DNA from 4 places in the Mesorhizobium sp. M0815 genome. Region 1 is predicted to be linked to each of the others. Evidence: predicted binding sites of a transcription regulator. Region 1 holds the regulator's gene; each other region holds the start of a gene.
What was found. Region 1 encodes PhoB, which activates phosphate uptake and scavenging genes when phosphate is short. Its sites were predicted from a motif close to TGTCATNNANCTGTCAT; they were not measured.

Region 1 (7,469 bases):
GGCCACGGCCATCAGCACAGGTATGGCGATGCCGTGGGCGATGAACAACCCGCCCTCGGGAACGGTGATGCCGTTCTGCTGGGCATGTTGGCGTACGATGCCGACCGGCCAAGGATAGGAATTGGCGATCCACACGGCGCCGAGGATGGCGGCGCAGGCTATCACGCCGAGCAAGCTTTCCGCCCAGACAGGGCGCAGCGGAAAGTTGAAGCGCTTGCGCTGCGAGCGGCCGTTGAAGAGCATGAAGGCAACGGCCGCGCAGGCGAGGACACCGACGATCCAGCTCCAGGTGGCGCCGATCGAGCCCCGTGGTCCGCCGCCCATCAGCTGGAAGGTCCTGTCCAGCGGCGCAACGGTGCGCCCGCTGGTGATCAGCCATGCCATGCCGCGCCAGACCAGCAATCCGCCGAGCGTCACGATAAAGGCAGGAACCTGGAGATAGGCGATGATGAAACCCTGAAACGCTCCGATAGCCAGGCCGAGCACCAGGCCGGCGGCCAGTGCGATGACCCACAGCCAGGGGCTGCCAAGCTGAAATCCCATGATGCGGACGAGGAATTCGGCCTGCGCCACGCCCATCACCATGCCGATCACGCCTTCCACGGAGCCGACGGAAAGATCGATGTTACGCATCACGATGACCAGCACCATGCCGGTCGCCATGATCGCCACCGACGAGGTCTGCACCGAAAGGTTCCAGAGATTGCGCGGCGTCAGGAAGAGCCCGCCCGACAGTATGTGGATCCCGACCCAGATGACCAGCAGCGCGCCGACCATGCCGAGCATGCGCGTGTCGAGTTCGGTTGCCTTGAGAAATCGGGCAACGACGCCGGCCTCCGATTCCCGCGCCCGGTCTGCCGTCGAGCTGTCGACCGGCGTGTTGGAAGTCGTGTCGGTCATGATGTTTCTCCCGCCGGGTTGCCGTCTGCCGCGGATGCCGGAAGCAGCCTAGAAGTTATCCGCCGGAAGCGGAAAAACAATTCTTTCTTGAAAAAACGCCGCGGCAAGCGGCCGCGGCGTTCGGACTTCTCGGAAACTCGGATCAGTTGCAGACCGGAACAGCGCCCGCCGCCACGCCCGCGCAGACCTCTTCTTTCTTGATCCAGCCGGCGTCGATGACGACGTTGAGGTTGTCCTTGGTGATGGCGACCGGGGTCAGGAACAGGGACTTTACGGTGTTGCCGCCGGGCGTGGTGAAATCCTTCACGCCGGCAATGTCGGTCATCTGCTTGCCGTCGGCCAATTGCGAGGCGATCTCGGCGGCGTTCTTGCCGAGCTCGCGCGCGTCCTTCCACACCGAGACCGTCTGTGTGCCGAGCGCGATGCGGTTCAGCGCGGCGTGGTCGCCGTCCTGGCCCGAGACCGGAACCGATCCAGCCAACCCTTGCGCCGTCAGTGCGGCGACGACGCCGCCGGCAGTGCCGTCGTTAGCGGCGACCACCGCATCGACCTTGTTGTCGTTCGCGGTCAGGAACTGTTCCATGTTCTTCTGGGCGTTGGCCGGCAGCCAGCCGTCGGTATAGGCCTCGCCGACATTCTTGATCTTGCCGCTGTCGATGGCGTCCTTCAGCACTTCCATCGAACCGGCAAAAAGGAAATCGGCATTCGGATCGGCGCCCGAGCCCTTGATGAAGACATAGTTGCCTTCCGGCTTCACCTTGAACACGTCGCGGGCCTGCATGCGGCCGACTTCCTTGTTGTCGAAGGTCAGGTAAAAGACGTCCTTGTTCTCGATCAGCCGGTCGTAGCCGACAACCGGAATACCTTCGTCCAGCGCCTTTTGCACGGCCGGCCCTATCGCCGAGGCGTCCTGCGCCAGGATGATCAGTGCGTTGGCGCCCTGCGAGATCAGGCTCTCGACGTCGGTGAGCTGCTTGCCCGGATTGGACTGTGCGTCGGCGGAGATATACTTGTCGCCGGCAGCCTCGATGGCCGCCTTCATTGCGGCTTCGTCGGTCTTCCAGCGCTCTTCCTGGAAGTTCGACCAGGAAACGCCGATGACCTTGTCCTTAGCCTGCGCCACCGACGCAAGCGCCAGCGTCATGGCGACACCCGCCAGAATGGCGGTCGTGAATTTCTTCATCATATCCTCCCTGCGCCGCGTACGGCGTGACCAATTGGCCCCAAAGGCCAGCTTAGAGGCGCTAATTTTTTCGAGCCTCGAAAAAATACTGGCCCGATCTCCCGCTGCTGTCAACATCGATTCTGATGGATTTTGATGTTGCTGCGACTTTTTTCGAGCTTCGGAATAAACGATGACAGCGCCACCTGCATCTGACACTATTTGCCTCATCCGACACTATTTGTCGGCATTACCGACCGCTTCCGGTTCATGAGCGGCCGCGGCAAACCGGGAGGAAAGCAAAACGATGTCGGTCGGAATCCGCCATGACGATTTGCGCCGGCGCAACCGGGCGATGGTGATCTCGGCCGTGCGCCGGGCCGGCCAGCCATCGCGTACGGAGATCGCCGCAACCACCGGCCTCAGCCATTCGACCATATCGGCGATCTCCTCCGACCTGATACGGGAAGGCATCCTCGCCGAGAGCAAGGCAAGCGAACCCGTTTCGTTGAAACGCGGTCGTCCGCAGGTCGGCCTCGCCCTCAATCCGGAAGCGGCGGCGGTGCTGACCGTGGTGTTGTCGCTGAATTTCCTGTCGGCCGCCATCATCGACTATGCGGGGCAGGTGGTCGCCGAGGAACAGCGCCGGCTGGACACGCTGACCATGCCGCGCGACGAACTGATCCGCGAATGCATGGCCATCGTCCGGCGCCGGCTGGACGATCCAGATCTTGACGTCCGCAGTGTCGCCCGCATCGCCCTGGCGATTCAGGGAATTACCGACTCCCCTGCACGCGCCATGCTGTGGTCGCCGATCACGCCCCAGACGGACATCGCCTTTGCCGACATGCTGGAAGATGAATTCGGCATCCCGGCCACGGTGGAGAACGACTGCAATATGATGGCGGTGGCTTTGCGCTGGCGCGATCCGGATCGCTATCGCGACGACTTCATCGCCATCCTGCTTTCGCACGGCATCGGCATGGGGCTGGTGTTGAAGGGCGAGCTGTTCACCGGCACGCATTCCTCGGGCGGCGAGTTTGGCCACATGATCCATCGTCCGGGCGGCGCGCTCTGCCGTTGCGGGCGGCGCGGCTGCATCGAGGCCTATGCCGGCAATTACGCCATCTGGCGCAACGCCACGCAGATGAGCGAAGACAGCCAACCGGTCGCCGACGTCAGCGACGCCGACATGCGCGCGCTGGCGGTTCGGGCGCGCGAGAAGGACGGGCCGGAACGCGAAGCCTACCGCAAGGCCGGCGAAGCGCTGGGTTTCGGTCTCGGCTCGCTGTTCGCGCTGATCGATCCGGCACCGGTCGCAATGGTCGGCGCCAGTGCCGCCGCCTTTGATCTGATCGAGCCGGCCTTGCGGAAGGCCATCGCCCAGACCGCCGGCGGCCAGCATTCGGGCTCGATCTCCTTCGATACCGAGCCGAACGAATTGCCGCTGATCCGCGAAGGCTGTGCAATGCGGGCGTTAAGCTTCGTCGACCAGCAGATTTTCGCGCCGGGCGCGCAAATGAGGCCCGGCGTCAGAAAGAACGTAGCCTGACTGGGCGGGTCAATCTTCCCTGATCGCGTAGCCGGCACCGCGGATGGTGCGGATGACATCAGGCATGCGGCCGTTGTTGACGGCTTTGCGCAGCCGCCCGACATGCACGTCGACGGTGCGTTCGTCGATATAGATCGTCTCGCCCCAGACATTATCGAGTAACTGGCTGCGCGAGAAGACGCGGCCCGGATGCCGCATCATGAATTCGAGCAGCCGGAATTCGGTCGGCCCGAGCCGGATCTCGGTCTTCTTGCGATACACCCTGTGCGATTCGCGATCGAGCACGATGTCGCCGACCTTCAGCACGCTGGACAGCACTTCCGGCTTGGCGCGGCGCAGCAGCGCCTTGACCCTGGCCATGAATTCCGGTGTCGAAAACGGTTTGACCAGATAGTCGTCGGCGCCGGTCGAAAGACCGCGTACCCGGTCGCTCTCCTCGCCGCGCGCGGTCAGCATGATGATCGGCAGCCGTTCGGTTTCGGGGCGCACCCGCAACCGGCGGCAGAGCTCGATGCCGGAAACCGCTGGTATCATCCAGTCGAGCACCAGAAGATCGGGCACATTCTCCTGCAAACGGATCTCGGCTTCGTCGCCGCGTGTCACCACCTCGACCTGGTAGCCTTCGGATTCGAGATTGTAGCGGAGCAGCACACCCAACGGCTCCTCGTCCTCCACCACCATTATGCGTGGTGCGATCATCGGCTGGGCACCCCCATCATGTCGCCGGTGCGGACATTGTCGTTTCGTCTTGCTTCGGACGATTGACCGGCAATTGCTCGCCGGTCAGCACATAATACGCATTTTCGGCGATGTTGGTGACATGGTCGCCGATCCGCTCCAGATTCTTGGCGCAGAACAGCAGATGCGTGCAAGCGGTGATGTTGCGCGGGTCTTCCATCATGTAGGTCAACAGTTCGCGGAACACCGACGTATATTTGACGTCGATGCGCTCGTCGGCGGCGCGTAGCTTGGCCAACGCGGCCGCATCGCCTGCAGCATACTCCTCGATGACGCCCTGCACCTGGATGAGCACCAGCTGCGCCATCGCATCGATGGAATGCGATAGGTCGCGCGGTGTGACGCTAAGGCCGACCGCACTCACACGCTTGGCGATATTCTTGGCAAGGTCGCCGATGCGTTCGAGATCGCCGGCCATGCGGATCGCCCCGACGACATGGCGCAGATCGTGGGCCATCGGCTGGCGCTTGGCGATCAGGGTGATGGCGCGGTCGTCCAGTTCGCGTTGACGCGCATCCATGATGGCATCGTCGGAAACGACGCGTTGCGCCAGCACGTTGTCAGAATTCAACAGGGCCTTGGTCGCCCCGCCGACCATCGAACCGGCGAGGTCGGCCATGTCGCGGATCAGCTTGCTGATCTGCTCGAGATCCTCGTCGAAAGAAGCGACTGTGTGTTCGCCCATGGTCCTGTCCTTATATGCATGATCGGAACGGCTCAGCCGAAGCGGCCGGTGATGTAATCCTGCGTGCGCTTCTCGCGGGGCGACGTAAAGATCTTCTCGGTCCGGTCGAACTCGACCAGTTCACCCAGATACATGAAGGCGGTCTGGCGCGACACGCGCGCCGCCTGCTGCATGTTGTGGGTGACGATGACGATCGTGTAATCGGCTTGCAACTCGTCTATCAGCTCCTCGATCTTGGCGGTCGACAGCGGGTCGAGTGCCGAAGCCGGCTCATCGAGCAGAATGACTTCCGGCTTCACCGCCACGGTGCGGGCAATGCAAAGCCGCTGCTGCTGGCCGCCTGACAGGCTCAAGCCGCTGGCGTTGAGCTTGTCCTTGACCTCGCCCCACAGCGCGGCCCGCTTCAACGCTTGTTCGACGCGGCCGTCCATTTCGGACTTGCCGAGATTCTCATAGAGCCTGACCCCGAAGGCGATGTTCTCGTAGATCGACATAGGGAACGGCGTCGGCTTCTGGAACACCATGCCGATCTTGGTCCTCAGGAGATTGAGATCCTGCGAGCGGTCGAGAATGTTCTTGCCGTCGAGCAGCACCTGGCCCTCGGCTGTCTGCTTCGGGTAGAGTTCGTAGATGCGGTTGAACACACGCAGCAGCGTCGATTTCCCGCAGCCCGAAGGGCCGATGAAGGCAGTGACGCTGCGCTCGGGCAGCGACAAGGTGATGTCCTTCAACGCCTTGCTCTGGCCGTAGTAGAAGTTGAGGTTCTTGACCTCGATCTTCGTCTTCTCGGCGACCGTTTCGGTCATCGTCATGTCCGGGGACAACATCTGTGTCATCTGTCCTCTCTGCGTCCGGTAAGGCTGCGGGCGAGGATGCTCAAGCCCAGAACCGTCAGGGTGATTATGAGTGCGCCGGTCCACGCCAGTTGCTGCCATTCCTCGTAAGGGCTGAGAGCGAACTGGAAGATGGTCACCGGCAGGCTGGCCATCGGCGCGTTGATATTGCTGCTCCAGAACTGGTTGTTGAGCGCGGTGAAGAGCAGCGGCGCCGTCTCGCCGGAAATGCGTGCTATCGCCAGCAATATGCCGGTGACGATGCCGGACAATGCGGCGCGGTAGGCGACCGAACGGATCACCACCCAACGCGGCGCGCCGATCGCGGCACCGGCTTCACGCAACGCGTTCGGCACCAGGTTGAGCATGTCTTCAGTGGTGCGCACGACCACCGGAATGACCAGGATGGCAAGCGCAACGGCGCCGGCTATGGCCGAGAAATGCCCCATTGGCCTCACCATCAACTCATAGACGAACAAGCCGATGATGATCGAGGGCGCCGACAACAGGATGTCGTTGATGAAGCGCACGACGGTGGTGATGCGCGAGAAACGCCCATATTCGGCCATGTAGGTTCCCGCCAGCACGCCGATCGGCGTGCCGACGACAACGGCGATGATCGTCATCAGCAGGCTGCCCGCGATTGCATTGAGCAGGCCGCCGGCCTCGCCTGGCGGTGGCGTCATCTCGGTGAAGACCGCGAACGAAAGCCCGGCTGTGCCCTTATAGACCAGTGCACCGAGAATGAGCGCCAGCCAGGCAAGCCCGATGCCGGCGGCGACGACGCAAAGCGCCATCATCACCGAATTCCTGGCTTTGCGGCGGCTGTGGAGCGATGAGGATGTCGACATCGGTCAGGCTCCCGTACGGGCGTCGATCCGCATCAGCATATAGCGGGCGGCGGCAAGGATCAGGAAAGTGATGACGAACAGGATCAGGCCGAGCGAAACCAGAGAGGAGGTGTAGAGATCGCCGTCGGCCTCGGTGAATTCATTGGCGATGGTCGCCGAGATCGTCGTGCCCGGCGCGAACAGAGAGGCGCTGATGCGGTGAGCGTTGCCAATGACGAAGGTCACCGCCATGGTTTCGCCGAGCGCGCGGCCGAGGCCAAGCATGACGCCGCCCATGATACCGATGCGGGTATAGGGAATGACCACGCGCCGGGTCACTTCCCAGGTCGTGCAACCGATGCCGTAGGCCGATTCCTTCAGCACCGCCGGCACCGTATCGAAGACGTCCTTGGTGATCGAGGTGATGAAGGGCAGTACCATGATGGCGAGGATCAGCGCCGAGGTTAGAAGGCCGATGCCGTAAGGAGGGCCGGCGAAAAGGCTGGATAGTCCCGGCACGCCGTGGAAGATGTTGATGATGAAGGGCTGTATCGTCGTCTGCAGGAACGGCGCGAACACGAACAGGCCCCAGATGCCGTAGATGATCGAGGGAATGCCGGCCAACAGCTCGACCGCTATGCCGATCGGGCGCCTGAGCGGGCGCGGGCAGAGTTCGGTGAGAAACACGGCAATGCCGATGCCGATCGGAACCGCGATCAGGATGGCGATGGCCGCCGTGACCAGGGTGCCGTAGATCGGCGCCAGCGCG
Region 2 (7,469 bases), on a different contig from region 1:
GGTCTCGCCGGCCGAGCGCACGGCGATGAAGCTCTTGCCGTCGAGCTTTTCAGCAATCTGCGCGGCCTCGGACTTGCGCTCCAGGTTGCGGGCCTCGAGTTGGGCGCGCTGTCCTTCGAACTTTTTCTTGTTACCTTCGTTGGCGCGCAGCGCCTTGCCCTGCGGCAGCAGGAAATTGCGGGCGAACCCGTCCTTGACCTTGACGGTGTCGCCCATCTGGCCGAGCCGGGAAACGCGTTCGAGAAGAATGACTTCCATGGTTTTGTTCCTTCGCTTGGGCACCTATCCTCAGGATCGGCGCCGAATTGTCTGGAACAGGTCAGGAAGCTGGGGCGTCGCCGCCTGTGTCGCTGTCCTGCCTGTCGCGGCAGTTAGGATCTCTTGTCGAAATCCAACCCGGGATTTGGTGTTCGATCCAGCTACGCCCGTCGTGGCCGGTGAAAAAAGCGGGCGGCGAACCGCCCGCTGGCTAGACCATGATCCCGAAAACTGGAAACCGGTTTTCGGATAAGATCATGGTCAACTAATCAGTCTTAGCGGACCACGTAGGGCAGCAGGCCGAGGAAGCGGGCGCGCTTGATCGCCTTGGCGAGTTCGCGCTGCTTCTTCTGGCTGACGGCGGTGATGCGCGACGGCACGATCTTGCCGCGCTCGGAAATGTAGCGCTGCAGAAGCCGCACGTCCTTGTAGTCGATCTTCGGCGCGTTGGCGCCGGAGAACGGGCAAGTCTTGCGGCGACGGTGGAAGGGGCGCCGGGTTGGGATCTGGTTGATGTCGACCATTATTCTGCGGCTCCTTCAAAGCCTTCGCGCGGACGGCGCGGGCCACGATCGGCACCGCCATCGCCGAAGCTGCGCGGCGGACGATCAGCACGGTCACCGCGATCGCGGTCGCCGAATGAGCGCGGGCCACGATCGCCACGGTCGCGGTCGCCGAAGCCGCCGCGTTCCGAGCGCTCTTCGCGCTTCTGCATCATTGCCGACGGGCCTTCCTCATGCGCATCGACCTTGATGGTCAGGAAACGCAGCACGTCCTCGGACAGGCCCATCTGGCGCTCCATCTCATTGAGCGCGGCCGGCGGGCAGGTGATGTCCATGAGTGTATAATATGCCTTCCGGTTCTTGTTGACCCGGTAGGTGAGGGACTTCAGTCCCCAGTTCTCGACCCGGCCGACGGACCCGCCATTCGCGGTGAGGACGCCCTTGTACTGTTCGACAAGCGCATCGACCTGCTGCTGCGAGAGGTCCTGCCGGGCAAGAAACACATGTTCGTATAGAGCCATAGTGTTCGTGCCTTTCTTCGTTTCTCTCCCGGTTCCCGGCGGCAAAAGCCTCTGCAACTTCTCTGACCCGCAATCCTTGCGAAGACGGGGAAGAAAGGAGCATGACGAGACGGTCGAGAGCGGAGACACGGGAGGCGGAAGCGCTTCTGGCTCCACGCGAAGGTTCGAAAACCTCCGGCCCTCCGTTCAGCCCCCAGCAAGGACCGGCAGATTGCGGGCGTCTATACAGGAATTTGACCGCAAAGCAAGGCCAAACGACAGGCCAAACGGCTCGACTAGCGTCCTATCTTCCAGAGCACAACGGACCTCGATGGCAAGGTTTTACGGATTTCCTGAAACCGGACCTTAACCATCATGCGAAGTTCCAGCACCGGCGGGCGTGGCGGCAACCCGCCGTTCATCATGCGAATGCAAAACGAACAGTTCGCGCGCGGCCGCCAGCAAGGCGGTTTTGGGGATAAAATGCTGTTCGACAAATTCTGCCGTTCGAAGAGCGGCAACTTTGCCCTGATGCTGGCGTTCGGGCTGCCTGCGGTTCTGACGGCCGTCGCCTTTGCCGTGGACGTGTCCACCTTGATGAGGGCCAAGGTCAGCTTGCAGAACGCGCTCGATGCCGCGAACCTTGCATCTTCGCATCTCGGCGACATCGAGGCTTCGCGCAAGGACGTCTTCGACCGCTACTTCCAGGCCAATGTCGCCGGCCACAGCGAGTTGAGGAACGCCGAAGCGACGCTTACCGTCGAAAGGGGCCTCAATTACATCCAGACAAAGGCTGTCGCCGCGGCCGATGTCAACTTGAACTTCGCCTTCCTGTTCGGCAACGACAAGCGCATCACCGTCGATGCCGGCGCCGTCGAATCGACCAATCAGCTCGAAGTCGTGCTGGTGCTCGACAATACCGGGTCGATGGCCAGCAACGACCGCATCGGCGCATTGCGGACGGCGGCGACGGGCTTGATCGATATGCTCCAAGCCGCGAAGTCGCCGACGCGCAGCGTACGTGTCGCAGTGGTGCCGTTCGTCACCGCGGTCAATGTCAAGGGCGAGGACTACGATCCGGCCTGGATCGACATGGCCGGCAAATCGCCGAACAATGGCGCCAATTTCCCCTTGGTCGGCGGCAAGCGCGTCAACCATATGGACCTGTTCAAGCAATTGGGCGTCGAATGGAGAGGCTGCGTCGAGGCGCGGCCCGGAATCAACAATGTTTCCGACATTTCGCCCGACCAAAACAAACCGGACACCCTGTTCGTACCCTATTTCGCGCCGGACGATCCAGGTAACGCCAAAAATCCGAACAGCTCCTATGGCAATTCGGCGGCCGGCTACAACAATTCCTATCTCGACGATACGGTTATCACCCTGCTTCCCGGCCTCACCGGCGACATCGCGAAGTACAGTGTTTCGACGATGAAGCTGATCAACGACAAGAAAGGCCCCCTGACCATCGGCCCAAACCGGGCCTGTCCGACGCCGATAGTGCCGCTGACCGACGATTTCGACAAATTGCGTAAGGCCGTCAGTGAGATGATCGAATGGAACGGCTCGGGGACCAATGTTTCGGAAGGGTTGTCATGGGGGATGCGGGTACTCTCGCCGGAACCGCCCTACAGTGACGGCGCGCCGTTCAGGGCGTCAGGCACGACCAAAACGGTGCTGCTGCTCACCGACGGCGAAAATGTTGTCTATGGCGCGAAGGATACGCCACAGAAGTCGGACTATGGTTCTTACGGGTTCCTGGCTTCGGGTCGGTTCGGATCCAGCGACCAGACCGCGGCCGCGCGCAATGTCGACGACTGGACAACCAATGCCTGCAACACGTTGAAGAAACAGGACGTGCAGATCTTCACAGTACTGCTGCAGGCCGACACCGCAGCCAACCGCAAGCTCTACGAGGCCTGCGCGTCGTCGCCGTCGGATTATTACCCGACCAACGACGTCACCCAGCTCGAAAGCGTGTTCCTGAAAATCGGAAGCTCGATTTCGCACCTGCACTTGACGAACTGAACCACGTCAGTCGCCCAACGGCCGTTCCGCCGCCGCTGCTCAACTCGTGTGCGCAGCCACTTTGCGTGTGGTTTCGGGGAAGAAATCGGGCGCCGCATGGCGCTTGCCGAACATCATGTCGTACTGCAGCAGACGGAAGTCGCGGATTGCCGGGTCGATCTCTTTCTGACGCGACCAATCGGGGGTGGCGTCGCCCGCCGGTGCCAACAGCAAATTGCGGTCGATGACGCGGTAGTGCTCCCGCAACTGGCCGAGGAAGCCGGTGTAATAGGGATGACTGATGCCGGCAGTCTTCAGGATATGATAGGGCAGGAAGGCTGGGCTGACGGCGCCGAGATCCTCGGCCGGGCCGCTGCGGTTTGACCAGACGATCAGCGGCGTCTGGTGGTGCAGCAGCATCTGGTCGGCCGCCTCCTTGCGCGGCGCGACATTGTCCTTCAGGAAACCGGTCTCGACGTAGACCGGCCCAAGCGGCGGCAGATGGTCGCCGAAGAAGGCGATGACCGTCGGCCGCTGGCGTTTCTTCGCCCATTCGATCAGCCGCTCGAGGCCACGGTCCGCGTCGGAAGAGCCTTCGGCGTAGCTCAACAGCGATTCACGTGCCCATTGGCTGATCGGCGCCTGCACCTTATGGGTCGGATTGTTATAGCGATAGGGCTCATACGGCCCGTGGTTCTGCAGGCTGACGGCGAAAAAGAAGACCGGCTCGGCGCTGGTATCGGCCTCGTGGATGATCTCGTCGGTCATCGCTGCGTCCGACGCGAGCGGTCCGCGTTTTTGCATGGGCGGCAACGTCTCCTCGGATTTGAAGTCGTTGAAGCCGAAATCGGCATAGACGGCTCCCCGGTTCCAGAACCAGTTGGTGCCGGGATGGATGGCGCGCGCCCGGTAGCCCTGACTTTTCAGGAAGGTCGCCAGCGACGGGGTCGGTGTCCGCACATATTGCTGGTAGGGAATACTGCCCGCCGGCAGGAAGGCGTTGGAAAAGCCGGTCAGGGCCTCGAACTCGATGTTGGCCGTCATGCCGCCGAATTCGGGCGAGAACATGTAGCCCGTGCGCAGTGCCCGCACATTGGGGATAGGGTCGGGCGTGATGGTGACGCCGGGCAGCTTGGTCGGATCCCAGAAGGATTCGCTCATGACGACGATGATGTCGGGCTTCTCGGCGGGTACCGAGGCCGTCACCTGCGGTTTGCCGATCGCTTCGATCGCCTTGCCGGAATAGCCGGGCGGCGCCGAGACATGGGCCATCGGGACGTTCAGCGCGAATGCGAGCGCAAAACCGTTCGAGGCATAGTTTTCCTTCTGGTCCCACATGATCGGGATGATCTGCAGCCGGTCGCGCGTCCATGAGAAAGTGGCATAGTCCATGATGGAGACGAAGAAGGCGATCAGCGGCACTGTCAGCGTCAGTCGGGCAAGGCGGCCCTTGTGGCTGAGCGCCGGAACGCGGCGGCGCCATAGCCGCCAGCCATAGACGAGAAGCGACAGCCCGCCGACGACGCCGATCGCCAGGGCAATGGCGGTTCCCGGGCGATCGCGTACCAGGAGCGGCATCAGCGCCACGATCTGCCGAGAATAGAGGAAATCAGTCGGATAGAGCGGATCGCCGAGATAGAGCGACTTCTGGTGGCCGACGAACGCCAGCGACAACGTCAGCGGCGCGAGGATCATCAGGCTCTGATGGCTGCGGCCGAGCACGGCGTCGAGCCCTATGAGGATCAACGCAAAAATGATGATTGTGGTCCAGCCGGGTTTGAAGGGCTGCAGAAAGAAGTCGATGGTGCCGGCAAAGTTGCCGCGCACGATCAATTCGATAGCGAACACCAGGATGGCCGCGGCCAACAGGCTGATGAAGCCATAGCGGATGACAGGCCATTTGCGCCCTGGCAGATAGCCGGTGGCCGGATCGCCTTCGAGAAACTGTGGCGCGGCCTCGGCTGCGCTCTTCTTGGTCTTTGCCACTGCAATAGTTCCCCGGCCCGCAACAAAAGCGTCACTCGACTGTCATCGAACTGTCACGCAAAGCTAGCGCCTGTGGCGGAAATAAGAAGAGCCAGCAAACAAATCGTGAGCGGTTTTCATCATGAGTGATCGCCAAAAAGCCTGCCGAAACAGGCACTCGGCCGACGTTGCGCGGTCAAGGTTGGACTTGACTTGGCCGCACGCCTTGCGTCACAGGCAACGAGAACCAGCAGCTGGGAGCCGCCGATGGCCATCGCATTCACCTTTCCGGGGCAGGGCAGCCAGGCTGTCGGCATGGGCAAGGACCTTGCCGATACCTTTGTTGAATCGCGGCGGATCTTCGAGGAAGTCGATGATGCGCTCGGCGAAAATCTATCGAAGCTTATCTGGGAAGGCCCGGAAGAGACGCTGACGCTGACCGCCAATGCCCAGCCGGCGCTGATGGCGGTGTCGCTTGCCGCAATCCGGGCGTTGGAGGCGCGCGGCTTCTCCCTGAAAGGCAAGGTCACCTATGTCGCCGGCCACTCGCTTGGCGAATATTCGGCACTTGCGGCCGCCGGTTTCGTTTCGGTCGCCGACGCCGCCCGGCTGTTGCGCATCCGGGGTAACGCCATGCAGGCGGCGGTACCGGCCGGCGAGGGCGCCATGGCGGCGATCATCGGGCTGGAACAAGCCGACGTCGAAGCCGCCTGCGCAGAGGCTGCCCAAGGCGCGGCCAAAGATCCCGCGCAAGCCTTGGTTTGCCAGATCGCCAATGATAATGGCGGCGGCCAGTTGGTAATCTCCGGCGCCAGGTCGGCGGTCGAACTGGCGGCGAAGCTATGCACGAAGAAGGGCGCCAAGCGGGCGCTCATGCTGCAGGTTTCGGCGCCCTTCCATTCGGCATTGATGAAGCCGGCGGCCGAGATCATGCGGGAGGCACTGGCCGCCGTGACGAAGAGTGCACCGGCCGTGCCGCTGGTCTCCAATGTTACGGTGACCCCGACGAGCGATCCCGACGAGATCGCCCGCCGCCTCGTCGAACAGGTGATCGGGCGCGTGCGCTGGCGCGAAACGGTGGAGTGGTTCGGCGCGAATGGCGTTGCGACGCTATATGAAGTAGGCGCCGGCAAGGTTCTGTCGGGGCTGGCGCGGCGCATTAACCGCGATATTGCCACCAGTGCAATCGGATCCGCGGCGGATGTTGAGGCGGCGCTGGCGGCGCTTGCATAATCAACTGGCGATTTGACCCCGCTCCGTGCGAAGGGTGTTCGCTCAGATCAGGAGACAAAAATGTTCGAATTGACCGGCCGCAAGGCGCTCGTCACCGGCGCATCGGGGGGCATCGGCGAGGCGATCGCCCGCGTGCTGCATGGCCAGGGCGCCATCGTCGGCCTGCACGGCACGCGTATCGAGAAACTGGAGGCGCTGGCCGCCGAACTGGGCGACCGGGTCAAGCTGTTTCCGGCCAATCTTTCCAATCGCGACGAGGTCAAGGCGCTTGGCCAGAAGGCGGAGGCCGATCTCGAAGGCGTCGACATCCTCGTCAACAATGCCGGCATCACGAAGGACGGGTTGTTCGTACGCATGGCTGATGCCGACTGGGATAGCGTGATCGAGGTCAACTTGACCGCCGTGTTCCGGCTGACCCGCGAGCTTACCCATCCGATGATGCGGCGCCGCCATGGCCGCATCATCAACATCACTTCAGTGGTCGGCGTCACCGGCAATCCCGGCCAGGCCAATTATTGCGCCTCCAAAGCCGGAATGATCGGCTTTTCCAAATCGCTGGCGCAGGAGATCGCCACCCGCAATATAACCGTCAACTGCGTCGCCCCGGGCTTCATCGAATCGGCGATGACCGACAAGCTCAACGACAAGCAGAAAGAGGCGATCATGGCGGCGATCCCGACGCGGCGCATGGGCACGGGCGCCGAAGTCGCCTCTGCCGTCGCCTACCTCGCTTCCAATGAGGCGGCCTACGTCACCGGCCAGACCGTTCATGTCAATGGCGGCATGGCAATGATCTAACACTTGGGAAAACGCTTCATTCCGTCTTGGATGCACGGGATTTTTCGTGTAATGCCGCCCGCAACCCGGCGGTTCGGGCAAAAACCGGTCCTGTTCCGCTGCGTTTCCGGCAGGACCATCTTTCAGCTTGATTAGCGGCATTCTGCCCGCTAACGAAGACAGACAACCAAAAGACGAGGATGCCCAAATGAGTGACACCGCAGAG
Region 3 (7,469 bases), on a different contig from region 1:
GACGATCGCCGCGAACTGGCCGTTCTTGTCGACCGATTTGATGAACGACCCGTCGATCTTGATCTTGTCGAAGGGAAAGGCGCTAAGGTTGGACAGCGAAGAATAGCCGGTGCCAAAATCGTCCATCGCCACATGCACGCCAAGCGCCTTGACCTGCCTCAAGGTTGCCAATGCGCGGGGCATGTCCTTCACCAGGGCCGTTTCGGTGATCTCCAGTTCGAGCCTGCCGGGTGCGAGGCCGGATCTCGACAGTGCGTCGTGCACCTTGCGGCTGAAGTTCGGATTGTGAAGCTGCACGGCGGAGACGTTGACGGCGACCATCAGCGGATTCGTCCAGCGAACAGCATCGTTACAAGCCGTCGTCAGCACCCAGTCGCCGATCTGCGCGATGGCGCCACTGTCCTCGGCCACGGGGATGAAAACGGCCGGGGAAATGTCGCCCCGCTCCGGATGCTGCCAACGGACCAGGGCTTCGAAGCCGATCATCTTGCCGCTGCGGATTTCCTTCTGCGGCTGGTAGACGAGGTGGAACTCCTTGCGGGCGATCGCCTGGCGCAGTTCATGCTCCATCACGCGCTTGTCACGGGCGGCGGTGCCCATGGCTATCTCGAAAAAACGATAGGTGTCCCTGCCCTCGGTCTTGGCGCGATGGAGTGCCGTGTCGGCATGGCCGATCAGGCCGGCCTGATCTTCGGCATCCAGCGGAAAGAAGGCGATGCCGATGCTGGCCGAAACAAGGCCGGAGCCGACTGAAACCCTGTTTTCCTCCCGGATCGCCGCCAGCAAGTCCTCGGCTATGCGGCCTGCGGCCAGGGGGTCGGGGAGGTTCGGAGCTAAGACGGCAAACTCGTCGCCGCCGAGACGCGCGAGCATCTGTCCGTGGCGCGGAATGCCGGAAATGCAGTGCGCCAGCTTCTGCAGCATGGCGTCACCGGCGCTGTGGCCGTAGAGGTCGTTGACTTGCTTGAATCGGTCGAGGTCAAGCAGCAGGAGCGCCAGATATCCATCCTTGCTGCCACGCTCCATCGAAGCGATTTCTGCTTCGAGCCGGGAAGAAAAGCTCCGCCGATTGGCAAGCCCGGTAAGTGGATCGAAATGCGCGAGACGGAGGATCTCTTCTTCCGCCTTCTTGCGCTCACGGATGTCGCGAACGGCAAGCACCGTATGAGGCCTGCCGCAGTAGGCGATCTTCCTGGCGATCAGCTCGACAGGAATTCTCGTGCCGTCGCTGCCCCTCAATTTCGTTTCTTGTGCCTGTTCGCCGAAGCCGGATACATCGGCTGCGCTCTGTCCATCGAACAGCTCGCCGAGTTGCATCGTGTTCAGGGTGGCTGTCGCCGTGCCCGTCAGTTTCGCCATGCTGTCATTGGCGCTGACTATGCGTGTGCCATCGCAAACGATCAGCCCTTCGACCGCGGCATTGGCGAGATCGTGCATGCGATCCGCCTCGAGCCTCTGCCGGCGAAAGCGCAGGTCGATCCACAGCGCGGCGCCTGACAGCACAAGGATTACCAGGCTGGCGACCGCTGCGGCAAAGGCCTGGGAAATGGGCTCGATGGAATGTTCGGATATTTCAATCGAGGAATCCGGAATGATCGACACCGCGGCCATCGCGATGAAATGCAAGCTGCAAATCGCCAGCGTCAAAAGCGCGGCGCCGCCGACAGTCGCTAGCGCCGACGGGCGGCGCAAGACGACAAGGAGCGCCAGTGCCGCGAGCGTCCCGCCGGCCAGAAGCGATATCGCGACAAGGAGCAGGTTCCATACGATCCGGCCCTCGACCTCGAACGCCGCCATGCCGATGTAGTGCATCGTCGCGATGGCACCACCGAGAATGGCACCGCCAACGAGGAAATGGTCGATGCCGCGGCGCAAGGTGGCAACCCACATCCCGAGCGCGGTCAGGATGACGGCGGCGGCAAGCGAAAAGGCGGATAATCCCGGATTATATGCGTTTGGTATTCCCGGCGTAAACGCAGTCATGGCGATGAAATGCGTCGCCCATATGCCGAACCCGGTCGAAGTTGCGGCGATCATTAGCCAGACAAGCCGGTTTCGATTGGTCGATCGGCCGACGTGCTTAAGGAGATTTACTGCAGAGAAGCAAGAAATGCCGCAGACGAGGGCGGCAAGTGCGACCAGTCTCAGGTCGTGCTGACTTACAATACAATTATAGACCGTCAGCATCCTGGGTTCACTCGGTCTGCCAAATAACAGGGGAGGTGTGACTGATTAGCTCTTGGAGATTTTAACGAATGGTTAACCCGCGGGCCATGAGGCGGGCCTTTTCGGGGGAAAACCGATGCGCTCCGCCGAGAAGGCGGTGATGTAGTTCCTGGCGACGCTTTCGGTAGCGAGCGCACTTTAGCCGGAAGCGATGTTCATTGACCCGCAACAAAACCGTTGTCCGATTGTCATCAGCGCCACATATTGGCTTTGCGAGAGTGCCCCTTTCGCCAATGACAAACGGGAGATGAAACATGAAGTTCTTCGGCTTCGCGGCCGGTGTTGCCGCCACCTTGACCCTGCTTTCCACCACCTCCGCCTTCGCCGTCACGCAGATCAGCTGGTGGCACGCCATGACCGGCGCCAACGCCGAGGTCGTCGCCAAGATCTCCAAGGATTTCAACGCCAGCCAGAGCGACTATGAGCTCGTTCCGGTGTTCAAGGGCACCTATCCGGAGACGCTGAATGCCGGCATCGCCGCTTTCCGCGCCGGCCAGGCGCCCGATATCCTCCAGGTGTTCGACGTCGGCACCGGCGTGATGATGGCGGCCGAGGGTGCGATCAAGCCGGCGGCCGATGTGCTGACCAGTGCCGGGATGACCTTTGACAAGAGCCAGTATCTGCCCGGCATCGTCGGCTATTATTCGAAGCCGGACGGCACCATGCTGTCGTTCCCTTACAACTCCTCGTCGCCGATCCTCTACTACAACAAGGACATTTTCCAGAAGGCGGGCCTCGACGTGAACAGCCCGCCCCAGACCTGGAACGAGGTGTGGGAAGCTGCCAGGAAGATCAAGACGAGCGGCGCCGCCCCTTGCGGCTATACCTCGACCTGGCTGACCTGGATCCATCTGGAGAATTTCGCGGCGTGGAATGACGTGCCTTGGGCCACTCAGCAGAACGGCCTGGCCGGCGGCGATGTCGAACTCAAGATCAATGCGCCGATTTTCGTCAACCACTTCCAGGCACTCGCGGACCTAGCCAAGGACGGCACGTTCAAGTATGGCGGGCGCACCTCCGAAGCCAAGCAGATATTCCTCGCCGGCGAATGCGGCATCTTCACCGAATCGTCGGGCGGCCTCGGCGATATCGTCAAGTCCGGCATGAACTATGGCATCGGCCAGCTTCCCTACGATAGCGACGCCAAGGGCGCACCACAGAACACCACGCCGGGCGGTGCCAGCCTGTGGGTGTTCGGCAACAAGTCGGACGAGGAATATAAGGGTGTTGCCGCCTTCTTTGCCTATCTGTCCAAGACCGATGTGCAGGAATATCTGCACCAGAAGTCGGGATACCTGCCTGTGACGCTCGCCGCGTATGAGGCGACCAAGAAATCAGGCTTCTATGACAAAAACCCCGGCCGCGAGACACCCATCCTGCAGATGACGGGCAAGGCGCCGACCGACAACTCGAAGGGCGTGCGCCTGCCGAATCTGCCGCAGGTGCGTGATATTCAGAATGAGGAGTTGGAGAAGCTGCTGGCCGGCCAGCAAACCGCCCAGCAGGCGCTCGACAATGCGGTCACACGCGGCAACGCCGCGATCAAGGAAGCGCTGGAGAACTGACGAGATTATCTCGGTTAAAGCGCGTCGCGTTTGAATGGCCACATGCGACGCGCTTTAAGCTCTTGTTCTTATGCATGTCGTTATCTCAAAACCGCTGCGCACTTTTGGGCGACATGCATTAGTCGGTTGGAATATCGCCCACGCGAGCTCGCGTGGGCGATACCTGGATAGCGAGGGAAATCAGCCTGTCTCCACGCGTCGTATTTCCCAACAAGATCCTGCCGTACCTGCTGGTGGCGCCACAACTCGCCATCACCCTGGTTTTCTTCTACTGGCCGGCCGGTCAGGCGCTTTACCAGTCGATGCTCAGGCAAGACCCGTTCGGGCTGAAGAGCAGGTTTGTCTGGTTTGCCAATTTCCGGAAGGTGCTGGCCGATCCGGCCTACCTCAACTCGATCAAGGTCACCGTGGTGTTCTCGCTTGCGACCGCGATCGTTGCCATGGTTGTGGCCCTGCTGCTCGCGGTCATGGCCGAGAAGGCCGTGCGCGGCAAAGGCCTCTACCGCACACTGTTGATATGGCCTTATGCCGTCGCGCCGGCGATTGCCGGCATGCTGTGGCTTTTCTTGTTCAATCCTTCGATCGGCTCGTTGGCCTATTTGCTGAGAAGCCTCGGCATCGCATGGGACCCGCTGCTCAACGGCACCCACGCCATGATCCTGCTGGTGTCGGCGGCTGCCTGGAAGCAGATCAGTTACAATTTCCTGTTCTTCGTCGCCGGCCTGCAGGCGGTGCCGAAAACGCTGATCGAGGCGGCGGCCATGGATGGCGCCGGCGAGACCAAGCGCTTCTGGACCATCGTCTTCCCGCTGCTTGCGCCGACAACCTTTTTCCTGCTGGTCGTCAACACCGTCTATGCCCTGTTCGACACGTTCGGCATCGTTCATGCCGTCACCGGCGGCGGCCCGGGCAAGACGACCGAGACGCTGGTCTACAAGGTCTACAATGACGGCTTCGTCAATCTGATCCTGGGTGACTCGGCGGCGCAGTCGGTCATCCTGATGGCCATCGTCATCGCGCTCACAGCCATCCAGTTCCGCTATGTGGAACGCAAAGTCCATTACGGCTGAGGGCAGCGATGATCGGCCAATCTCCGCTCCGCACCGTCATCGCCCATGCCGTGCTTATCCTTGGCATATTGATCGTGGCTTTTCCGATCTACTACACCTTCGTTGCCTCGACGCACACGCTGCAAACGATCCTCAGGCCGCCGCTGCCGCTGTTGCCCGGCGACCAGCTATGGAACAATTACAGCGAGGCGCTGTTCGGCGGCATCGGTCGTATCGGCGGTGTCAGCGTGGGCAGACTGCTCCTCAACACCACGATCATGGCGCTCGGCGTCGCGGTGGGAAAGATCTTCATCTCGATCCTGTCGGCCTACGCGATCGTGTTCTTCCGCTTTCCGCTGCGCATGACCTTCTTCTGGCTGATCTTCATCACCTTGATGCTTCCGGTCGAGGTGCGCATTCTGCCGACCTACAAGGTGATGGTCGATCTCGGCATGATCGACACCTATGCCGGCCTGATCATCCCGCTGATCGCCTCGGCCACCGCAACGCTGCTGTTTCGCCAGTTCTTCATGACCATCCCGGGCGAACTGGTCGAGGCGGCGCGTGTCGACGGTGCCGGTCCATGGCGCTTCTTTTTCGATATTCTGGTACCGCTGTCGCGGACAAACATCGCCGCGCTGTTCGTGATCCTCTTCATCTACGGCTGGACGCAGTATCTTTGGCCGCTGCTCGTCACCAACAGCAACGACATGAACACCATCGTCATCGCGCTGCGAAAAATGGTTTCCTTCGCCGATGCCGACACCCAATGGCACCTGGTCATGGTCACCGCGATGCTGGCCATCGTGCCGCCGATCCTGGTCGTGGTGCTGATGCAACGCTGGTTCGTGCGCGGCCTGGTCGAATCCGAAAAGTGAGAAGCCGATGGCGACCGTCGATCTGAAGGATGTCAAGAAGATCTATCCCGGCGGCGTCGAGGCCGTGAAGGGCGTTTCCATCGCCATTCCCGACAAGGAGCTTTGCGTGCTGGTCGGCCCGTCCGGCTGCGGCAAGTCCACGCTGCTGAGGATGATCGCCGGGCTCGAGACGATTTCGGTCGGTACAGTCGCCATCGACGGCAAGGTGGTCAACGCCATTGGCCCGACCGAGCGCGACATCGCCATGGTGTTCCAGAACTACGCGCTCTATCCGCATATGAAGGTCTACGACAACATGGCCTATGGTCTGCGCAACCGCGGCACGCCGAAGGACGAGATAGACAGCAGGGTGCGCTCGACTGCCAAGGTGCTGGGGCTTTCGGGGCTGCTCGACCGGCGCCCGCGCGAGCTTTCCGGCGGTCAGCGCCAGCGTGTCGCCATGGGCCGCGCCATCGTGCGCAACCCGAAAGTCTTCCTGTTCGACGAACCGCTGTCCAACCTCGATGCGAAATTGCGCGGGCAGATGCGCGTCGAGATCAAGAATTTGCAGCGCTCGCTTGGCGTCACCTCGGTTTATGTCACCCACGACCAACTTGAGGCGATGACGCTGGCCGACATCCTTGTCGTCATGAACGCCGGCCTGGTCGAGCAGATCGGCGCGCCGCTCGACGTGTACGAGAAGCCGGCCTCGATCTTCGTTGCTTCCTTCATCGGCGCGCCGCCGATGAATCTGCTGGCCCTCACGGGGGCCTCTCCAGGCTCGGTACTGACGGACGGGACGGTGATTGGCTCGGCGCCTGGACAAAGCAAGGCGGTGACACTCGGCTTTCGTCCGGAGGATGCCGATATCACCTTCACGGCAGAGGCGCCGGCCGGCGCGCTCGCGTTGCCGGCGACAGTGGAAGCAGTCGAGCCGGTCGGTGCCGAAAGCTTTCTCCACTGCGCGGCAGCCGGCAGCCGTATCGTCGTGCGCGTCTCAGGCCGCGCCAGCGCCAAGCCAGGCGACCAATTGCGCGTCGTGGCCGGGTCTGAAAAGCTGCACTGGTTCGATCATGCCGGTAAACGGGTCGATTGAGGTCGGCCTTGCGCAAAACCGTTCAGGCAAACACATGCGCCTTGCCCGACACGGTCAGCCGGACGATCTCGCCGATCGCCGGCGCGTCCATTCCCGGCTTGCGCAGGATCAACGGCGTGTTGCCGATGGCGGCGGCATCGGGCGGATCGGGGCTGTTCAAGAGACGCACCGCGATCGTGCACATCGAGCCGGCGAATTCGGATTCCGTCACCTCGCCGAACAGCATGTCCGGCGTGCCGGACATGCCTTCACGCGATGTCCGTTTCAGCAGCACCTGCTCCGGCCGTAGCATGATGCGCGCGACGTCGCGCCGCTCCGTGCTGTCGACGGCAATGCGGCCGAGCGGCGAGGTGGCAACGCCATCGGCGATCCTGGCCGGCAGGACGATGGCGTCACCGAGGAACTCGGCGATCATCCGGTCCTTCGGCTTGAAATAGAGCTCGCGCGGCGTGCCGACCTGCGAGAATTTGCCGTCGCGCATCACCGCGACCTGGCTGGCGAATGACAGCGCCTCGGCCTGATCATGGGTGACCAGGATGGTGGTGATGCCGGCCGTTTCGAGGAGCTCGGCCACGGCCTTGCGCATTGAGGCGCGCAAGCCGGTGTCGAGCGCCGAGAACGGCTCGTCGAGCAGCATCAGCCGCGGCTTCATGGCCATGGCGCGGGCGAGCGCGAC
Region 4 (7,469 bases), on a different contig from region 1:
TGCCTGGACCCTGCTGAAAGGCCTGGAGACGCTGCCGCTACGCGTACGCCAGCAGACGGAAAGTGCCGGCCGCATCGCGGATTTCCTCGCCGAGCGCCCGCAAATCGCCCGCGTCATCTATCCCGGCCGTGCCGACCACCCGCAAGCGGCCGTGGTCAAGAAGCAGATGTCGGGTGGTTCGACGCTGATCTGCCTGGATGTGAAGGGCGGCAAGCAGGCGGCCTTTGCTTTCCAGAACGCGCTCGACATCGTGCTGATTTCCAACAATCTCGGCGACGCCAAGAGCTTGATCACCCATCCGGCGACGACCACGCACAAGAATTTGACCGATGAGGCCCGCGCCGAGCTCGGCATCGGACCGGGAACGCTCAGGCTTTCCGTCGGCCTGGAAGATACCGACGATCTGCTCGAAGATATCGAGCAAGCGCTGAGAGCTGCCGGATAAGGCTGGCCGAACAGGGCGAGCGGGTTCGTACAGCCCGCGCCGGACGTGCCGGTCAGGCGCCGGACGGGGTCTCTTCCAGCTCCGCGACGGCCTTGGTCTGGATGGTCATAACGTTGCCGCGCCAGTCGACGGCGCCGCTCAGCCAGCCGCGCGCCCATATCGCCGGCAGCATGCAGTCGCGAACCATCATTGCCAAGATGGTGCGCAGCGACAGGTGCCATCCTTTGACCCAGGCCAGGGCACATTCCGGCAGGTAGGCCGCGACCAGCACGGCGATGGCGGTTGCCGGCAGGCTGACGCCGGCGTCAGCCGCCGCGATCAGCGCAAGCACCAGCGGCGGCGCCGCGCCGATCAGGATCTCGGGGGCGAAGAACAGCGCGAAGGTGACGCGGCGCAGCCGCGCCCAACGCGCCTGCCGAGACCAGATCTCGCCAAGCGTGCGCCGGCCGAGCGGCTGTTCGAACGGCGAAGCGACAAGATTGACCCGCAGTCCGAGCCGGTTGACCAGCTTGGTCGCGGCGGCGTCCTCGGCAATCTCGGCGGCCAGTGCGCGGATGCCGCCATTGGCGTCAAGCATCGACTTGTTCCACAACATGCTCTTGCCCTGGGCGAAGCCAAGGCCGAGCGCCTCTCCAGCGTACTGCCAGCGTGCCTGCAGCGTGTTGAGAAAGGCGCATTCGACCTCCCCCCAAAACCCTTCAGGCCGCGAGCCGATCGGCGTCGAGCAGACGAGGCCGGTGTCGGGCCGCCATGCCGCCATCAGCTGCTGGACATAATCGCTCGGCATAAGCACGTTGGAATCGGCAAGGATGACCCAGCGATAAAGCGCCGCTTCCCAACCCTTCACGCAATTGTTGAGTTTCGGATTGCCGCTGATGCGGTCGTCGCCGACGAGCAGCCGGGCGCGTATAGCCGGAAAACGCGCCATTGCAGCGGTGATCGACTTGACCACGGGGTCGTCGGCATGGGCGACGCAGAAGATGAGTTCGTAGCGCGGCCAGTCGAGTGAGAAGGCGCGCTCCAGCGTCTCCTCGGTAAACGGCTCGACGCCGCGCGCCGGGACGACGATCGATACCGGTAGCACGGTGGCGGCGGGCGATGCGATCCTGGCTGCTCGCTTCAGCTTCAGCGAAGCTAACAGGATGCTGGCGAGATTTGAAAGAAGGAGAGCTATGGAAAAGAGGGCGGCTGCGAATGTCGGTTCCATCGAGATCTGGTCACTCCAGAAATGCCGGCCGCCTGACGGCCGTTTTCAACAATTCGACAGAACACCGAGTCGCCCGGCACAAGCCTGCACACCATCATTGTCATGTGTCACTTAAATGACATTGTTTTTCGGCACCTGCGCTTGAGTCGGGCAAGGAGATGACGCGCATCGTTGATCAAACTGCGCTGAGCGTCGAAAGTTCCATCTACATTGCTTTGGAGCAGTTTATGTACAGCGCCGTCACCCGCAACATCGAAGTGCAGGTCAGGCCGTTCTATCTGGAGGATCACTCCGACCCGCCGCAAAACCGCTATGTCTGGGGCTACCAGGTGACCATCGACAATCAGTCGGACGAGTTCGTGCAGCTTCTGTCGCGCTACTGGCACATTACCGACGGCACCGGCAAGGTCGAGGAAGTGCGCGGCCCCGGGGTCGTCGGCGAGCAACCGGGACTCAACCCCGGCGACAGCTATCAGTATACGTCTGGATGCCCGCTCTCGACCCCGTCCGGCATCATGGTCGGGCACTACACAATGCGCAACAAGCGGGGCGAGACCTTCGACGTCGCCATCCCCGCCTTCTCACTCGATTTGCCAGGCACGCGGCGCACCGTCAATTGACGTTCACTTTGATTCCTCTTCCCGCCTTGCGGGGCGAGGAACCCAAGTTCTGCGAAGGCAGCCGCACAGACGCTCGTTATTGAGCCGCTGCAAATTCCGCCGGGTCGAAGTCATATTGCTTCGAGCAGAATTCGCAGGCGACGTGAATGCTACCATCCTCGGTGCTGTCTCTGATCTCCTCGGCGGAAAAACCCTCGAGGATGCCGCGGATCTTCTCCCTCGAGCATGAGCACTGGTCGGCGACCGGCACGCCGCCGAAGACGCGGACACCATGCTCGTGGAACAGCCGGTAAAGCAGCCGCTCGGCGCCGATAGTCGGATCGATCAGCTCGGTCGGTTCAATGGTACCAAGCAGCGCCAGCAGTTCCTGCCAGGAATTGTCGGTCGGGTCGTGGATTTCCTCACGCGGATCGCCGTCGCCCCCGGGAAGGTCGGGTACGCGCATGCGTTCCGGCGACTGCGGCAGGAATTGTGCCAGCAGGCCACCGGCGCGCCATTGCTCGCGGGCACCGCCGACGCCGGGCGTCAGAAGCTTGGCCACCGAAAGCCGTAGGTCGGTCGGAATCTGCTCCGATTGGCGGAAATAGGTGCGTGCGGCTTCTTCCAGCGTGACGCCGTCGAGCTGGACGATGCCCTGGTAGCGTTGCGTGTGGGCGCCCTGGTCGATTGTCAGCGCCAGGACGCCGCTGCCGAGCAGCGTCTGCGGCGACGTCTCGCCGGCAGCCGTCAAAGCCTCCAGCCGGTCGGCATCGAAGCGGGCATAGGCGCGCAGCGCGTGCGGCGTGGAGAAATCCGCGACCAGCATATCGACCGGCCCGTCGGTGCGGGTCTGCAGAATGAACTTGCCCTCGAACTTCAACGAAGTTCCGAGCAGGACGGTCAGCACACAGGCTTCGGCCAGTAGTCGTGCCACCGGCTCGGGATACTCGTGGCGGCTGAGAATAGCGTCGAGCATCGGCCCGAGCTGGACGGTACGGCCGCGCACGTCGAGCGGGCCGACCTCAAACGGCACGACATGGTCGTCGCCGGCGTAGCCGAACTCGCCGAGCTTGGGTTGATGTTCAGCCAATTGACGAGTTTCCAACATGACAAAGCTCCGGGGCGCGGCGATGCCGCCCTCCGGGGCGCATGCGACGAGACGCGCTCGATTTGCGTGATGCGCCTGAGATAGGCACCACGAATTCCCGGATCAAGGCGGCCCGGATCAAGCGCCCAGGCACCAGGCCAAAACCGCCTTCTGGGCGTGGAGCCGGTTCTCGGCCTCGTCGAACACCACCGAATGCGGCCCATCGATGACCTCGTCGGTAACCTCCTCACCGCGATGCGCCGGCAGACAGTGCATGAACAGCGCGTCCGGCTTGGCTTTCGCCATCAGGGCCGCGTTGACCTGATAGGGCAAGAAGACATTGTGGCCGCGCGCACGGTGCTCCTGACCCATCGAGACCCAGCAGTCGGTGACGATGCAGTCGGCCTCGTGAACGGCCTCCTCGGGCGAACGAGTGAATTTCAGCTTGCCGCCATTGGCCTTCGACCAGTCGACATGCCTCTGAGCCGGTTCGCTGCCTTCGGGCACGGCGACGTTCAGCTTGAAGCGGAACCGCGCAGAGGCCTCCAGTAAAGAATGCAGGACATTATTGCCGTCGCCGGTCCAGGCGATCGTCTTGCCGGCCACCGGACCGCGGTGCTCTTCGAAGGTCATGATGTCGGCCATCAACTGGCAGGGATGGGTTTCGTCGGTCAGCCCGTTGATGACGGGCACCGTAGCGTTTTCCGTCAGTTCCAGCAGCCGGTCATGCGAGGTGGTGCGGATCATGATGGCATCGACATAGCGCGACAGCACCTTGGCCGTGTCTGCAATAGTCTCGGAACGGCCAAGTTGCATCTCGGTGCCAGTCAGCATGATCGTCTCGCCACCCAACTGCCGCATGCCGACGTCGAACGACACGCGCGTGCGCGTCGAGGGCTTGTCGAAGATCATCGCCAGCACCTTGCCTTCGAGCGGCTTGGTGCGTTCGCCGGCCTTGAGCCTCGCCTTTCGCACAGCTGCGTCGTCGAGCATGAAGCGCAGATCGCCTTCGGAAACGGCGGAAAGATCGGTGAAGTGGCGAAGGGACATCAGGAATTCCAGGATTACTTCGCGGCGGCAGCGACGATGGCATCCGCCAGGCTCTTGGCGCCGGCACGAATGCGCTCGAGCCCCTCGTGGATCTCGGCATCGGTGACGGTGAGAGGCGGCAGCAGACGGATAACGTTGTCGCCGGCCGGAACCGTCAAGAGATGCTGGTCGCGCAGTGCCACCGTAACCTTGGTGTTGGGCATCGCGCATTTAAGGCCGAGCATCAGGCCGGTGCCCCTGATGCTTTCGATAACGTCCGGAAATTCGTCGGCGACACCGGCCAGCCCCTGTTTCAAGAGCAGCGCCTTGCGCCGGACGTCATCGAGAAAGCCGTCTTCCAGCACCACGTCGAGCACGGCGTTGCCGACCGCCATGGCCAGCGGATTGCCGCCGAAGGTGGTGCCGTGCACGCCGGCGGTCATGCCGGCCGCTGCCTCGTCGGTGGCGAGGCAGGCGCCCATCGGGAAGCCGCCGCCGATGCCCTTGGCCACCGCCATGAGGTCGGGTGTGACACCCGCCCACTCATGCGCGAACAGCTTTCCGGTGCGGCCGACGCCGCATTGGACCTCGTCGAAAATCAAGAGCAGTCCGTGCTGATCGCAGAGCTGCCTGAGCCGCTTCAGCGATTGCGACGGCACTTGCCTGATGCCGCCCTCACCTTGCACCGGCTCGATCAGGATCGCCGCGGTTTCAGGCGTGATCGCCTTTTCGGCGGCGTCGATGTCGTCGAAGCCGACTTGGTCGAAGCCGTCGACCTTGGGGCCGAAACCTTCCAGATATTTGTACTGGCCGCCGGCGGCGATGGTCGCCAGGGTGCGGCCATGGAAGGCGCCTTCGAAGCTGATAGTGCGGAAGCGCTCGGGATGGCCCTTGACGAAGTGATAGCGCCGCGCCGTCTTGATGGCGCATTCAAGCGCCTCTGCGCCGGAATTGGTGAAGAACACCTTGTCGGCGAAGCTGGCGTCGGCCAGCCGCTCGCCGAGCCGGCTCTGTCCCGGAATCTCGTACAGATTGGAGACGTGCCAGAGCTTGGCGGCCTGTTCAGTGAGGGCCGCGACCAGATGCGGATGGCTGTAGCCCAATGAATTCACGGCGATGCCGCCTGCGAAATCGAGATATCGCTCGCCCTTGTCGGTGACCAGCCAGGTGCCTTCACCGTGGTCGAAAGCCAGGGGTGCGCGAACAAAGGTCTCGAAAAGCGCCGAACCGCTCATTATATGCGTCTCCGGAACCGGAAAATCAAAAAGCCGCCAAAGCGGCGGCCCTTGTGGCTTATCGTGTTTTTCGGCCGTGAAGTCAACGAAAAGGTCGCGCAAGGACGTGCGGCAAGCCCCCCAGCACAATGCCGGCTCATAAGCGACCGGGCAAGTTGGGGAAAACCGAAAAAACCGATTCGTGTTGGCCTTGGGACTCTTGTCACCGAGTCAGCGCATAAGGTAATTGTAGTAGAGAAATAACTAGATTTCGTGCGGCGGACCTAATCACCCGATATATGTGGTGTCTGCCCGGCAGAAGCCGGGTCGGGAATGGATTCCGATTGCCGCACTTTTCAGCAGGAGCGCGGTCTCATGAACTGGACTGACGAGCGAGTCGAACTTCTCAGAAAATTGTGGTCGGAGGGTCTCAGCGCCAGCCAGATCGCCGCACAGCTTGGTGGGGTCAGCCGCAATGCGGTCATCGGCAAAGTGCACCGGCTGAAACTGTCCGGCCGCGGACGCACAACCGCATCACCGGCACGCCAGAAGAAGACGGTACAGGGATCGACGATCCAGAAATCGGTGTCGCGGGCAGCAAGCGCCACGCGCCATGCCACCACGTCGATGTCGATCGGTGCGACCGCGCTCAAGGCGCAGTTCGATGCCGAACCGGTGTCGCGCCACTATATCCGCCCGGTCGAAAACGTCGTCGTGCCGATCTCCCGGCATCTGCAACTCGTCGAGCTGAACGAGCGCACCTGCAAGTGGCCGAATGGCGATCCGCTTTCGGAAGACTTCCATTTCTGCGGCAACGACGCCGCCGAAACCGGACCCTACTGCAAGTACCACGCCCGGGTGGCGTTCCAGCCGGCGTCGGAGCGGCGGCGGAGCAGGTGAATGGTGGCGGCTTGAGCCTGGCGTAAGAAGCAAGGCTCCCATTTAGCCCTATTCACTATTCACCTCTCTTCAAAGCCACCCATTCTTGCGAAACCGCCAGTAAAGAAACGTGCAGATCAGGGCGATTGCCGCCAGTACGGCCGGGTAGCCATATTCCATCCTCAGTTCCGGCATGTCGCTGAAATTCATGCCGTAGATGCCGGCGAATGCTGTCGGCACGGCCAAGATGGCGGCCCATGAGGCAAGCTTCTTGGAGATCGCCGTCTCCTGACTCTGGCCGACCAGAAGGCTCGCCTCGAAGGCGAAGGCGAGAACCTCACGCAGGCTGTCGATCTTTTCCTGGACCGTGCGGATGTGGTCGGTGACGTCGCGAAACAGCGGGTGCATGGCTGTATGGATTTGCGGCAGATCGGCGCTGGTCAGCCGCCGGCAGACCTCCACCAGCGGCAGGGCCGCATTACGCAGGCGCAAGAGATCGCGGCGCAGCATGTAAAGCCGCTCGATGTCGGAGCCGGTCATCGGCTTCAGCAGAACCTTGTCCTCGATCGCCTCGACCTCGTTTTCGATCTGCTCGAGCACCGGCATGTAGTTGTCGACGATGAAATCGAGAATGGCGTAGAGGACGAAATCCTCGCCCTTGGCGAGGGAATGCGGACAGCTTTCCCAGTGCTGGCGAACGGCGGCGTAGGAGGTCGACGGGCCATGCCTGACGCTGACAATGTAGCCAGCGCCGACGAACAGATGCGTCTCGCCGAAGGTGACACGGCTGTCGATCAGCTGCGCCGTGCGGGCAACGATGAACAGGGCATCACCATATTGCTCGATCTTCGGCCGTTGGTGCGGATGCTCGGCGTCCTCGATCGCCAACTCGTGCAGATGGAATTGCGCCTGGACGCGCAGCAATAAATTGCGGTCGGGCTCCAGCAGTCCGATCCAGACGACATGGCCCGGCTTCCCGGCCCATTCGCCGGCTTCCTCGATCGGTATG

Region 2: a site for PhoB is predicted at 5,295-5,311, ahead of NKI01_RS22810 (LTA synthase family protein). Genes of this name have one in related genera too.
Region 3: a site for PhoB is predicted at 2,402-2,418, ahead of ugpB (sn-glycerol-3-phosphate ABC transporter substrate-binding protein UgpB). Genes of this name have one in related genera too.
Region 4: a site for PhoB is predicted at 1,757-1,773, ahead of NKI01_RS07890 (ceramide glucosyltransferase). Genes of this name have one in related genera too.

What each region holds. Positions count from the first base shown of each region.
Region 1 is NZ_JAMYOU010000025.1:60,346-67,814, forward strand. Features, by position in the region: gene NKI01_RS23755 (sugar ABC transporter permease) at 1-900, opposite strand, end outside; gene xylF (D-xylose ABC transporter substrate-binding protein) at 1,043-2,083, opposite strand; gene NKI01_RS23765 (ROK family protein) at 2,370-3,614, shown strand; gene phoB (phosphate regulon transcriptional regulator PhoB) at 3,624-4,313, opposite strand; gene phoU (phosphate signaling complex protein PhoU) at 4,330-5,037, opposite strand; gene pstB (phosphate ABC transporter ATP-binding protein PstB) at 5,070-5,873, opposite strand; gene pstA (phosphate ABC transporter permease PstA) at 5,870-6,721, opposite strand; gene pstC (phosphate ABC transporter permease subunit PstC) at 6,725-7,469, opposite strand, start outside.
Region 2 is NZ_JAMYOU010000023.1:20,806-28,274, reverse strand. Features, by position in the region: gene rplI (50S ribosomal protein L9) at 1-258, opposite strand, end outside; gene rpsR (30S ribosomal protein S18) at 534-782, opposite strand; gene rpsF (30S ribosomal protein S6) at 782-1,282, opposite strand; gene NKI01_RS22815 (pilus assembly protein TadG-related protein) at 1,637-3,289, shown strand; gene NKI01_RS22810 (LTA synthase family protein) at 3,329-5,254, opposite strand; gene fabD (ACP S-malonyltransferase) at 5,501-6,466, shown strand; gene fabG (3-oxoacyl-[acyl-carrier-protein] reductase) at 6,527-7,264, shown strand; gene NKI01_RS22795 (acyl carrier protein) at 7,452-7,469, shown strand, end outside.
Region 3 is NZ_JAMYOU010000016.1:45,901-53,369, reverse strand. Features, by position in the region: gene NKI01_RS18655 (bifunctional diguanylate cyclase/phosphodiesterase) at 1-2,187, opposite strand, end outside; gene ugpB (sn-glycerol-3-phosphate ABC transporter substrate-binding protein UgpB) at 2,481-3,791, shown strand; gene ugpA (sn-glycerol-3-phosphate ABC transporter permease UgpA) at 3,977-4,861, shown strand; gene ugpE (sn-glycerol-3-phosphate ABC transporter permease UgpE) at 4,870-5,718, shown strand; gene ugpC (sn-glycerol-3-phosphate ABC transporter ATP-binding protein UgpC) at 5,726-6,793, shown strand; gene NKI01_RS18630 (ABC transporter ATP-binding protein) at 6,816-7,469, opposite strand, start outside.
Region 4 is NZ_JAMYOU010000004.1:215,488-222,956, forward strand. Features, by position in the region: gene NKI01_RS07885 (O-succinylhomoserine sulfhydrylase) at 1-445, shown strand, start outside; gene NKI01_RS07890 (ceramide glucosyltransferase) at 498-1,652, opposite strand; gene apaG (Co2+/Mg2+ efflux facilitator ApaG/CorD) at 1,880-2,272, shown strand; gene NKI01_RS07900 (Hsp33 family molecular chaperone) at 2,349-3,359, opposite strand; gene argF (ornithine carbamoyltransferase) at 3,477-4,388, opposite strand; gene NKI01_RS07910 (aspartate aminotransferase family protein) at 4,403-5,602, opposite strand; gene NKI01_RS07915 (GcrA family cell cycle regulator) at 5,957-6,481, shown strand; gene NKI01_RS07920 (magnesium and cobalt transport protein CorA) at 6,551-7,469, opposite strand, start outside.